Regions from separate parts of the Dehalogenimonas alkenigignens genome, predicted to be linked through region 1. Evidence: riboswitches for the same ligand, from Rfam matches in the RefSeq annotation. Region 1 holds a riboswitch; the other holds the start of a gene.
What was found. Region 1 has a riboswitch for thiamine pyrophosphate ahead of thiC (phosphomethylpyrimidine synthase ThiC). Riboswitches for the same ligand answer to the same signal wherever they lie in the genome.
Positions count from the first base shown of each region.

Region 2: linked by a shared signal. The riboswitch ahead of DEALK_RS04840 (AIR synthase family protein) and the one ahead of thiC (phosphomethylpyrimidine synthase ThiC) in region 1 are both predicted to bind thiamine pyrophosphate.

Region 1 is NZ_KQ758903.1:1,212,816-1,218,638, forward strand. It holds gene DEALK_RS06380 (PAS domain-containing sensor histidine kinase) at 1-710, shown strand, start outside; gene DEALK_RS06385 (response regulator) at 817-1,176, shown strand; gene DEALK_RS06390 (uroporphyrinogen decarboxylase family protein) at 1,272-2,276, shown strand; gene rsmG (16S rRNA (guanine(527)-N(7))-methyltransferase RsmG) at 2,268-2,984, opposite strand; TPP riboswitch at 3,041-3,144, shown strand; gene thiC (phosphomethylpyrimidine synthase ThiC) at 3,139-4,440, shown strand; gene DEALK_RS06405 (site-2 protease family protein) at 4,461-5,558, shown strand; gene greA (transcription elongation factor GreA) at 5,662-5,823, shown strand, end outside.
Region 2 is NZ_KQ758903.1:903,179-909,001, forward strand. It holds gene mutS (DNA mismatch repair protein MutS) at 1-290, opposite strand, end outside; gene thiE (thiamine phosphate synthase) at 397-1,053, opposite strand; gene DEALK_RS04840 (AIR synthase family protein) at 1,025-2,086, opposite strand; TPP riboswitch at 2,141-2,247, opposite strand; gene DEALK_RS04845 (YtxH domain-containing protein) at 2,448-2,717, shown strand; gene DEALK_RS04850 (YtxH domain-containing protein) at 2,749-3,069, shown strand; gene DEALK_RS04855 (nitrous oxide-stimulated promoter family protein) at 3,144-3,506, shown strand; gene DEALK_RS04860 (GNAT family N-acetyltransferase) at 3,503-4,030, opposite strand; gene DEALK_RS10235 (PDZ domain-containing protein) at 4,063-4,431, opposite strand; partial or broken gene DEALK_RS10370 (glutaredoxin family protein) at 4,411-4,539, opposite strand; gene DEALK_RS04870 (indolepyruvate oxidoreductase subunit beta) at 4,658-5,245, opposite strand; gene DEALK_RS04875 (thiamine pyrophosphate-dependent enzyme) at 5,242-5,823, opposite strand, start outside.

The DNA of each region.
Region 1 (5,823 bases):
TGGGCATTGACAGGACTGAACAAAAAAAGATTGAAGATACTCTGGCCGTTCAAACGCGGCTGCAAGCCGCCATGGAGGAGCGGGCCAGACTGGCGCGCGACCTGCATGATGCCGTCAGCCAGACCCTTTTTTCGGCCAGTATCATCGCCGAGGTGTTGCCCCGAATCTGGGACCGGAGCCCGGACGAAGGTTTTCGCCGGCTCGAAGAGGTGCGGCAGCTGACCCGGGGCGCCCTGGCTGAGATGAGGACGCTGCTCTTCGAACTTCGGCCGGCGGCTTTAGCCGAAGCAGAATTGCCCCAGCTTCTAACCCAACTCGGCGAATCGGTGACCGGCAGGGCGAGACTGCCGGTTAACGTCTCCATCACGGGCGGCTGCGAGCTGCCGGCTGAGGTGAAAATCGCCCTCTACCGCATCGCCCAGGAAGCCCTCAATAACGTCGTCAAACATTCCGGGGCGACGCTGGCTGAAGTCTCGTTGTGCTGCCAGGGCAGCGGCATCGCCCTGTCCGTAGCTGACAACGGAAATGGTTTTGACGCCGCAGCCGAACCCCAGGGACGTTTAGGTTTGAGCATCATGAAAGAACGCGCCGCGAGTGTCAACGCCGGGATTACCATTGATAGTTCTCCTGGGAAAGGCACCGAGGTTACGGTAAACTGGCCGATGAACAACCCGGATGACCCGTTCGGTGACCCTCGCAAAAACAACTGAAAACTATCCTTTCGGCTAGGGTAAATCCCCCCATTAGCCCGATACCGCCCGGCCGGTTTTCGAGTATCATAATTGCAAGGCCTACTGTTACCTGAAAGGCAGCTGCATGCATTTTGTGATCGCTGACCGGCAGCATAGCACCAGGTCCGCATTGAAACTTTTTCTCGGACAATACCCCTCGCTGGAATTTGCCGGCGAATCGGGAGACCTTGAAACGACTATCAAACTCTCCGCCCAGCCAGGTGTCGGTTTGGTCCTGATCGAATGGGAAATACTGGGCCCCAACCAGAAGGACAGCATCGCTAAAATTAAGGTTACCGGGAATCCGGCGGTGTTGGTTCTTGGCTGTTGCCTGCAGCGCAGCCTGCCGATCGATGCCGGCGCCGATTTCTATATTTCCAAGACGGATAAGCCGGACCGGCTGGCCTCCATCATCCACCAGATTCAATCACAAGCCAGGCAATAGTATTGAACCGGTCCGGCGCCTCTCATTTGCCATCTGCCCAGCCCTTGCATATTTATCAGGCGTCGCGTACTATCCGCCATAGGGATGATGACGGCATGATGACCAAGCGTGATCGTATCAAAGCTTCTATCGAGGGCAAGGCAGCAGACCGCAGCCCGGTAGGCTTCTGGAGGCATTGGCCGGGTGATGACCAGTCACCCGGTTCCCTCGCAGGTGTCGCACTTGCGTTTCAACGCCGCTATGACCTGGATTTCATAAAGCTCCCGGTGTCATCTGTTTACTGCGTAGAGGACTATGGCATCACCCATGCCTACAAAGGCAGCATCATGGGCGACCGTGAATACCTGACGCGTGTTGTCGTTAATGCCGGTGACTGGCTGAAGCTGGAGCCTCTGGACATTAACCGCGGCACGTATGGATGGCATCTTGAAGCGTTAAAGTCTTTGATCCAAGATAAGGATGAACACACTCCGGTGATCGTGACCATGTTCCATCCCCTGGCCATGGCCGCCTACCTTTCAGGCGATGATACACTGATCGCCCACCTGCGGCAGCACCCCTCAGCTGTTCAGGCTGCTTTAAACGCGCTCGCGGAAACCTCAGCCCGTTTCGCCCGGGCCTGTATCGAATTGGGAGCCGACGGGATTTTCCTTTCGGCCCGGTTCGCCAGTCACGAATTGTTGAACGCCGCAGAATACCGGCGTTTCGGGCGTCCTGCCGATCTTAAAGTATTGAATGCCGCTTCAAAAGGTTGGTTCAACGTTCTGCATCTGCACGGTCCGCATCCGATGGTGCACGAATTAGCAGACTATCCGGTTCAGGCGCTGAACTGGCACGACCGCACTTCAGACATCAATTTGAAGCAAGCCGCCGGTTGTTTCGCCGGCGCTCTGATGGGCGGCATTGAGCAGACCTTGATGGCGCAGGGAACGCCGGATCAGATCGCTGCCCAGGCCCGCGAAGCCATCGCCGCCATGAACGGACGCCGGCTGATATTGACGCCGGGATGCACTTATTCGCTGGCCGTACCGGAAGCTAACCTGATGGCGGTGCGCCGTGCGGTTGAAGAGCTGCCGGAATCATCAGCCGGATCAGCATAAGGGTTTCTTCGCCGGCAAACCGCTGCGGCGGGGATATTCAGGAGGCGTGAGCGAGGATTTTGCCGCGACAATGAGTTTGCGTTCTCCGCCCAGAATTTGCGCGTCGATTTCGACAATCTGGCGCAAATCACCCCCTAATATACGGAGAGCAAGGCCGGCGGCATCGGTTTCTGCGGTGATATCCCCCTTCTTCCAGGCTACAAAGCGGCCGTTCAGGGCGCAGAAGGGCAGGCATAATTCGCATAGAACATTCAGCGGAGCCAGCGCTCTGGCGACTACCAGGTCATAGCGCTCACGGTGTTCGGGCTGACAGGCCGCGTCTTCAGCCCGGGCGTTTATTATCGCCACGTTCTTGAGTTGAAGCTGCGCCGCGGTCTCGGTCAGGAAAGCGGCTTTCTTCCCGGTCGCTTCGAGCAGGGTTAGCTCAATCTCTGGGAAAGCAATCTTCAAAGGAACGCCCGGGAAGCCTGCTCCCGTGCCGACATCGATGACCCGCCGGCCGTTGAGGCTGATGCCTGCAGCCGCAATCGAAAGGGAATCCAAGAAATGGATGGATTGGACGGCTTCATATTCGATCACGCTGGTAAGGTTGATCCGGCTGTTCCATTCCGCCAGCAGTTGAAAATATCTTTCGAATTGTTCCAGTTGGCCTTCACTCAGCTCGATGCCAAGCCTGGAAGCGCCCTGTTTAAGAATGGACAGATTCATCGGCGGATTATAGCATTTTTTGGCCACTTTGAAGCCGTTGTGTTATGCTAATGACACCAGACCGCTAGGGGTGCGCAAAGCTGAGAGTCCTTCAGCTGAAGGACAACCCTGGCACCTGAACTCGATAATCCGAGCGTAGGGAAGGCGGTATAATATGACAACACAACTATCGTGCGCCCGGGACGGCGTTATTACCCCTCAAATGGCGGCAGTCGCCGTCGCGGAAAATGTTACTGCTGAGCATATCAGGGAAAGCATCGCCTCCGGCGTTACGGTCATCCCGGCTAACAACGGGCATGCCAACCTGCAGCCGCGCGGGATCGGCCGGGGTCTGCGAACCAAAGTCAACGCCAACATCGGCACTTCCCCTGATTGCGCCGACGTTCAAATAGAGCTGGACAAGCTGGCCGCGGCGCTTCAGGCCGGCGCCGACGCTGTTATGGATCTTTCGACCGGCGGCGATTTGACCGCCATCCGCCGTGCCATTCTTAACCGCTGCCCGGTTCCGCTGGGCACCGTGCCGATTTATGAAGCCGGTGTCCGAGCCCGGGCGGAGCACGGTTCAATCATCGAGTTGACCCCTGAGGGCCTGTTCGATGTCATCCGCGGCCATGCTGCGGAAGGCGTGGACTTCATTACCGTACACTGCGGCGTCACTTCAGGGGTGATTCAGAGGTTAAAATCCCAGGGCAGGGTGACCGATATCGTTTCGCGGGGCGGCGCATTGATGGCCGGTTGGATGGTCTATCATAACCGAGAAAACCCGCTGTATGAGCAATTCGATCGTTTGCTTGAAATCGCTCTGGAGCATGACGTCACCATTTCTTTGGGCGACGGGCTGAGGCCTGGCTGCCTGGCCGACGCCACCGACCGCGCTCAGATTGAAGAACTGCTTGTTCTTGGTGAACTGGTCGATCGTGCCAGGCAGGCCGGCGTCCAGGTTATGGTTGAAGGTCCCGGTCACGTCCCGCTGAACCGCATTCAGGCTAATATGGAGCTGCAGAAGTCAGTGTGCCGCGGCGCCCCGTTTTATGTCCTCGGGCCGCTGGTGACCGACATCGCGCCGGGATATGATCACATTACCTCAGCCATCGGCGGCGCGCTGGCTGCGATGTATGGGGCCGACTTTTTATGCTATGTCACTCCGGCTGAGCACCTCTCGCTGCCGGAACCGGAAGACGTGCGACAGGGGGTTATCGCCTCTCGTATCGCCGCCCATGCCGCCGACATCGCTCGGGGTCTCCCCGGCGCCGCAGACTGGGATCTTAAGATGGCCCGGGCGCGCAAGAACCTCGACTGGGAATCCCAGGCTAATCTTTCGATTGATCCCGAGTTATCGCGCCGGCGGCACGCGGCTCGACAAACCTCCGGAGCCGCCTGCACCATGTGCGGTGAATTTTGCGCCATGGAAATGGCGGAAAAATACCTCGGCATTCAGACCGCCCGATGCGAATAGACCGAGCTTAAGGCAAATATTTGGATTCAGCTTTCAAAATTGGCAGATTCCTCGATATTGATTTTCGTATCCATTTCAGCTGGTTTCTCATTTTCATACTGATGGCTGTCTTCCTGGCCCGGGATGTGTTTCCAGGCGCTGTTCGCGGCGAGAGCACCCTCTCTTACTGGCTTATGGGAACCGGCACCGCTTTCCTGTTTTTCATGTCTGTTCTGGGTCACGAGTTAGGACATACTCTGGCCGCCAGGTCAGCCGGAATTCCCATCGGCGGCATAACCCTGTTTTTGTTCGGTGGAGCGGCCCAGATGAATCGAGAGCCGGCCTCGGCGGGCGCCGAACTGAAAATGGCCCTGTCCGGCCCCGGCGTCAGTCTGCTGCTGGCAGCTTTATTCTGGGCGGCTTATCAAATATGCCTTGGTTCCCTGAATACCCTTGCCGCCATGTCCCTGTGGCTTTCACAGATAAATTTGATCGTCGCCGGGTTCAACCTTCTGCCCGGATTTCCCCTTGACGGCGGACGGGTGCTTCGCGCCTTATGGTGGCGCTTAACCGGCGACCACCTCCGGGCAACCAGGGTATCTGTAGCCTGCGGTCGTATCACCGGCCTGGCGATAGCCGCTGCTGGTATCTTCGTCCTCGTTCAAAACCGGGACTGGCTGGCTGGGGTCTGGCTTATCCTGATAGGCGCTTACCTTGAATACTCCGCCCGTCTCAGCCTGCGGCAGTTTAATCTCCAGCAGTGGATGAAGGGGCGGAAAGTCTCGGAAGTCATGGAAACCCGCTGCCGGGAAATACCGCCGGAGACTACGGTGAGTGAATTACTCGTTGATCCCGGTATTGAACGCTGCCTGTTGGTTAAGCTCGGTGACCGGCAGGGTGTGGTGTTCGCGCCAACCCTTTCAGCTCATTCAGGCACAGCCGGCCTGGGCCGCATCGCCCTGCCGGTTGACGGCGCCCTTCAGATCTCACCCGGTGATGACCTCCTGGTGCTGGCGCAGCAAATGAACGAAACCGGGCGTGATTACGCAGTGGTTAAACAGGACGGCCAGACGGTCGGCTTCGTCTTTCTGGACGCACTGATCGACTTGGTAAACAGCTCAAGAGGCGGAAACACCTGAGCAACACTCTTTGCTCCATGCGCAGTGGCGGTATATACTTGGATTTGGCCATTGAGCAAAGCATACTTTGCTTTCTAAAATAACCAGCGCTCGAGAGGAACGAATGACAGAAATCCAAAATGATCGTCCGGCTGATCTGACGGACGCCGCGGTTGCCTACCTCGGCTCCTTGTCTTCCGGAAAACGTGAGGCAGTGACGCCGGCGGTGATGAACTTCGTCAGATGGTATGGGGCTCACCAGAGTATTGACAAAATTGCCCCGCCG
Region 2 (5,823 bases), 310 kb from region 1:
ATTTCACCTGGGCGGGTAGTCTGTTCGCAGACGGCGATCTTGTAGCCTCGCCCGATCAGTCTCGCGATGTAATTCTCGGCAGCATGGTAGGGTATGCCAGCCATAGGCACTTTGATGCCTTTGCCCATCTCCCGGGCGGTCAGGACTATCTCCAGTTCTCGGGCGGCCAGTTCGGCATCAGAGTCGAACGTCTCGTAAAAATCACCAAGGCGGAAAAAGACGATTGAATCCGGGTAACGCTTTTTGATACGCAGGTATTGCGCTCGCAGCGGAGTCAGGTTCTCAGTCATAGTGGCTATTGTAACCCAAGATCATAGGCGGCGCTATCCCCAGATCAACCGCCGCCGGTCCAGACACCAAGCTCCGGCGTCAAATTTGCCCGGCACCCGGAGAGGGTTATCCATGGGCTTTACCGATTGCTGACCTGATCTCCAGGACCCTTTGACCTATATCTTCCGCGCCGATCAAGCCGGAAATCATCGCCAGGATGACTCGGCCCCGGGCGGCCACTTCGCCTGCGTTCTCTAGACCGATGCCGCCGATAGCGACAATTGGCACCTTTGACCTAAAGAGAGAATAATCCAGTAGCTCAAGATTGCCCGGCGGCGAAGCATCAGGCTTGGTCGTCCTGGCTTCGAAGATTGGCCCGACACCAAGATAGTCAACTTCCGTTTGGTTGACGGCCGCGTCCACTTGTGGAGCGGTTGATACCGACAGGCCGATGAGCATTTGCCCGCCGACAATGGTGCGCGCCGACTCCGGAGCGATGTCATCCTGGCCGAGATGCAGGCCGTCAGCTTCGACCGACCTGGCCAGCAAAGCGTCGTCGTTGACGATGAAGCACGCCTCGTGTTGCCGGCAAAGATCGCGGATGGCACGGCATTCACTGTAATTCTGCGCCGAAGGGAAATCCTTCTCCCGGTATTGGATGATTTTGACTCCGGCTTCGAGCAACAGCCGGGCTGTCTCCACATTGCCGCGGCCGCGGCAATGTGAGCTTGAAAGAACAGCGTAAATATCGGTCTCAGGCAGCCTGTTTCTTGGCAGCATCATAAAAAGCCCGCCAGAAAGGATCGACGATGGGATGCTTGAGTGGCTTCTCATTATCGCCTTCGGCAAGGATCATGCCGTATTCGGGGTCGGTCAACTCCCCGGCGATTGATGACTTTATACCTCTGGCACTCAAAGCATTCACCACGGCAGCCGCCCGGTGCGGACGGCAGGTAATAATGAGGCTGCCTTCGGAAATGGCAGCGTAAGGGTCATCAATGCCGAACATACGGCAGATCTCGGGCACGCCGTCCTCGATGACTATCTTATCCTTTTCGATTCGGGCGCCGCATCCGGCAGCCTGGGCCACCTCATATAACCCGCCCCAGAGGCCGCATTCGGTGGCATCATGCATCGAGCTGATGCCGGCGTCCCGAACTCCGACAGTGACGGCCGTAAGCGCATCTTCCACGACTGACATCTGGAAGAACAGGCTTTCAGCGCGGCGGGCGAAAGGTTCGCCGTACCTTTGGGCGATGAGGTCAGGGAACATGGCGGCAAAAATGCCGCATGCCTCGATCGCCGGACCTTTGGTGATGATGATTTTGTCTCCCGGCCGGGCAAATCTTGGTGAAACGTACTCATCCAATCCGCCGACCCCCAGCATCGTCGCCCCCCCGACCATAGGGTAAGCGCAGCCGTCATATCGGGCGGTGTGGCCGGTGATGACGTTGATGCCCATTTTTTCGCACTCCTTGTGCATCACATCCCACATCGTGGCTAATTCTTCCTTGGTCATGCTCATCGGCAGGTTAAGGTCGATGGACAGGAACTTCGGTCTTAACCCGGAGGTCACCGAATCCGAAGCGATGATGTGTATGGCAAACCAGGCCGCCCGTTTGAAACCGTATTGTGGGACGATGAAGACCGGATCGGTGGTGAAAGATACCGCCTGGCCGCCGATGTCGGCGATACCGACATCGACCCCGTGTTGCGGCCCGACCAGTACTTTATCGCTTTTGGCGCCCAGTCTGGGAAAGATGATCTCCCGAAATATTTCAGGCGAGATCTTGCCGATTTCAGGTAATTCAGTCATATGGTTCCCCTTACGTTCTCGATTACAGAAAGAAAAAACCAGAAGACTAGCTTCTGTTGGAGTGTGGTACTTCCCTTCGCTCGAATTACCGAGACCAGGTTCCAAGGGTCTTCCCGGTGTTGCCGGGAACTCTCAGCCTTTCAGCTCCCCCAGTAACGATATTGAATTGTAGTCATAATAACAATTACTTGAGCGCGGGGGCAAATCCCGTCGAGAAAATAGGGGCTGGCTTTCATCGGAACAAGTAGTTTTACGGATTGTTTAAATTTGTGGATGTAGTATCCTATAAATACACAGCTAAATACACAGCCGTGCTATCCTGAGACGGTGACAAACGATGTATAATAGTGGAGGTGTGAATATGGAACGCGAAGCTGATGTTGGATTGGTTGCCGGACTCCTTTTTGGGGCGGCTATAGGCATCAGTCTGGGGTTGTTGTACGCGCCCAGGGCTGGTAGAGAAACGAGGGAATTGCTGCGCCTGCAGGCTGATCAGTTCAAATGCCGATCCGAAGCGCTCGGCGGAGACTTGAAGCAGACAGCTGAACAGTTCGGCAGCGTGGTTCGTGAACAGGCCAGGGAAGTGGTACATGTCTTAAAGGGCAATGGCGCGGGGAAGATCGAGGCTTAGATTCAGCCTAATTTACATAAGGAGGAATAACATGGAAAAAGGAACATTGAACGGACTGGTGGTGGGGATGGTAGTCGGAGCCGCCATCGGCGCCGGGTTGGGGCTTCTATACGCCCCTCAATCGGGACGAAAAACCAGGCGTGATATTCAAAAGCAGGTTGAAGACATTAAAGAAAAAGCTGAGGACCTGGGGCAGAACGTGAAAGGGCGGGCAGAGGAATTAAGCCATACGGTCAAGGATCGAACCGGCGATTTCACCCACTCGCTCAAAAAGCGGGCTGAGGACGCCGGGACAGCCTTTACCGAGACCGCGGAGAAGTATCGGCGGAAGATGATGGACTCCATCACCTGAACTGATTCTTGTGATACTCGCAGCGGTGCAGTCACTGACTGCACCGCTGCGCTATTCGTAATATATTGATATCAATGCAGATAAATACCCTGTTTGATCGTTCCCACCACCGCCTGAAGCGGGAAGCCCTGACTGTGCGGACGATGATCGCGATGTACTGCCGGGATCGACATCCTGGTGATGACCTCTGCATCGAATGCCGTGGCCTGGAAAAATATGCTCTTGATAGGCTCCGTCATTGCCCGTTCGGTGAAGGGAAGACGGTTTGTGCCCTGTGCCCGGTCCATTGCTACAGGCCGGTAATGCGACAAAAGGTGCGCGAGGTGATGCGCTACGCCGGACCGCGGATGATGACCCGCCACCCGCTCATGGCAGTCTCTCATCTGATCGATAAAAGGCGCAAGGAACCATTAAAAGCCCTGAATCCCAGCGCTTAGACCGGCACTCCCCGGGCGGACCATTCTCCCCGCTCGACCTTGAAAATGAGTTCCTGGTGAACGCTTTTACCGGCTGGCTTCAGGCCGAGCCTTTTTGCCAGTCTGAGCGATGGCGCGTTGTCTGGGTCAATGGTACAGGATATACAGCTCCGGTTCGGCGATCTGAAAAGCCAGCTGATCACCGCGGTTGCGGCTTCGGCGGCATAACCTCGTTTCTGAAAAGACGGGGTCACGGTGTAGCCCAGCTCGGCTTCGCCCCGGGGCAGAAAGTGGACACCGATATCGCCGATCAGTACCTGGCCTTCGCGGAGGAATATGCCCAGTTGAAACCAGGTGCCGGGGATATCTGGCCTGTCGGCTGTACCGGCGATAAATGCCGCGGCATCGGCGACGGCGGCTGGGCGAAAAGACTGGAAGCGGCAGATCTCAGGCAGCGATCGATAGGCGAACACCGCCCCGGCGTCTCTGATTGTCAGGCGTGTTAGCCTGAGCCGGGTGGTTTCGATGATAAGCTCGGCTGTCACCGGGCTATTGTATCAAAGCTCCAAATACCCGGCTACAGCATCCCCTCTGCCTGGCGCGGCGAGCCGTCCCGGACGAAGGTGATGCGGATGCGGGCGCCCTTTTCCAGCCCGGACAGAGCCTGGTCGAGGTCGGCCGCGCTGGATACTGTCGCAGTGTCGATGCGGGTGATAATGTCGCCGGGTTTCAACCCGGCAGCGGCGGCCGGTAAACCGGGTTTGACCGCCCCGATATAGGCACCGGAAACGGCCGGCAGGCCGCGGGAGGCAGTGATCTTGCGGGCGTCGGCCACCGAGGCTCCGAATGGAGGAGCGGCGGCGTTGCGGGCCTGGGCCAGGTAGTGCTCCAGTTGCTCCGGGTCGAAACCGACCACCAGATTGCCGTCTATGTCGGTCACCGGCACTGCCAGACGTCCGGTGCGCCGGGCTAAATCCTGGGCAGCGGCGGCGTCACGGGAAACGTCAATTTCGGTGAAGGGGATACCGCGTTGTGAAAGGAACCCTTTCACTGTATGGCAATGGGGTCAGGTCTGGGTAGTGTAGACAGTTACTTTCATAGCCAGCTCACCTCTATATCAGTATAACCCCGGAATCCCGCGGATCAAAAAGTCGTCGCCGCTCCGAGTTTGATTATCTGAGATACATGCTGCGGCCGGTTTCAAAAGCAACCAGATTGGGCTGCCGCAGCTTCGGCGGCAGCCCCGCTTCGATGGTTGACGCCAGCTTCTCGGCTTCGATGGGTAGGAATTTTGACGCATAGCCCAGCAGTACTGTATTAACCATCTTGGCGTTGCCCAGGCGGGATGCTGCGGCTGTGCCGGGCACCAGGTGCACTTCCGGGGTGAACCGCTCCAGCGCCGCGACGATCTCGGCGTCACAGGGGTAAACATCGCTGCCCAGAGTGACCGACAGCGGCGGCATAGCCAGGTCGTTGACCACGGCCGCGCCATCGGTTTTCAAGAAGTGGCCCCAGCGGATTGCCTCCAGTTTCTCGAAGGCGATCAGCACATCAGCCCCGCCCGCGGGAATGAGCGGCGAGGCGACTTGTTCACCGAATCGCAGGTGGGAAACCACCGAACCGCCCCGCTGGGCCATGCCCAGGGTGTCGGTCTTCTTGACGTCGTAGCCGGCTGCCAGGGCGGCCTCGGCCAGCAGGTTCGACGCCAGTACCACTCCCTGACCGCCGACGCCGACGATGAGGATGTTCTGGGTCTTCACGCCGCCACCCCGATGCTCTCGGAGATAGCCTCTTTCGGGCAGATTTGTTGACATAACGTGCAATATTCGCCAACGCAGACTCCGGGATCAACGATGATCCCGCCGCTCTCGCTCTTTTTGATGGCTGAGCAGCCGATTAGCAGGCAGGCGCCGCAGTCGTCGCATTTTTCGGTGCTGATTACTCGCGGCCGGCCGCGTTTCCGGGTCAGTGTCGGGCAGTCGCCGCGGACGATGATTACCTCGAGTTCAGAGGAGGCCATAGCCCGGCGCAATTCAGCGCGCACCGCCTTCAGGTCGAAGGCATCGACCACTGAAGCGTTCCGGACCCCCGCGCCGCGCACTAATTCCTCGATAATTACCCGCGGCGCCGGCTGCCCGGTGGCGGCCACGCCGCTGCCGGGATGTCCCTGGTGGCCGGTCATGGCAGTGGTGCCGTTATCGAGTATCAGGACGCAAATTTTAGCCTGGTTATAGACGGCGTTTAGAAGGCTGTTGATGCCTGAGTGCATGAAGGTGGAGTCGCCGATGACCGCCAGCGGTTTTTCGGCGGCGCCGGCCTTGGCCATGCCTGCCGCCTG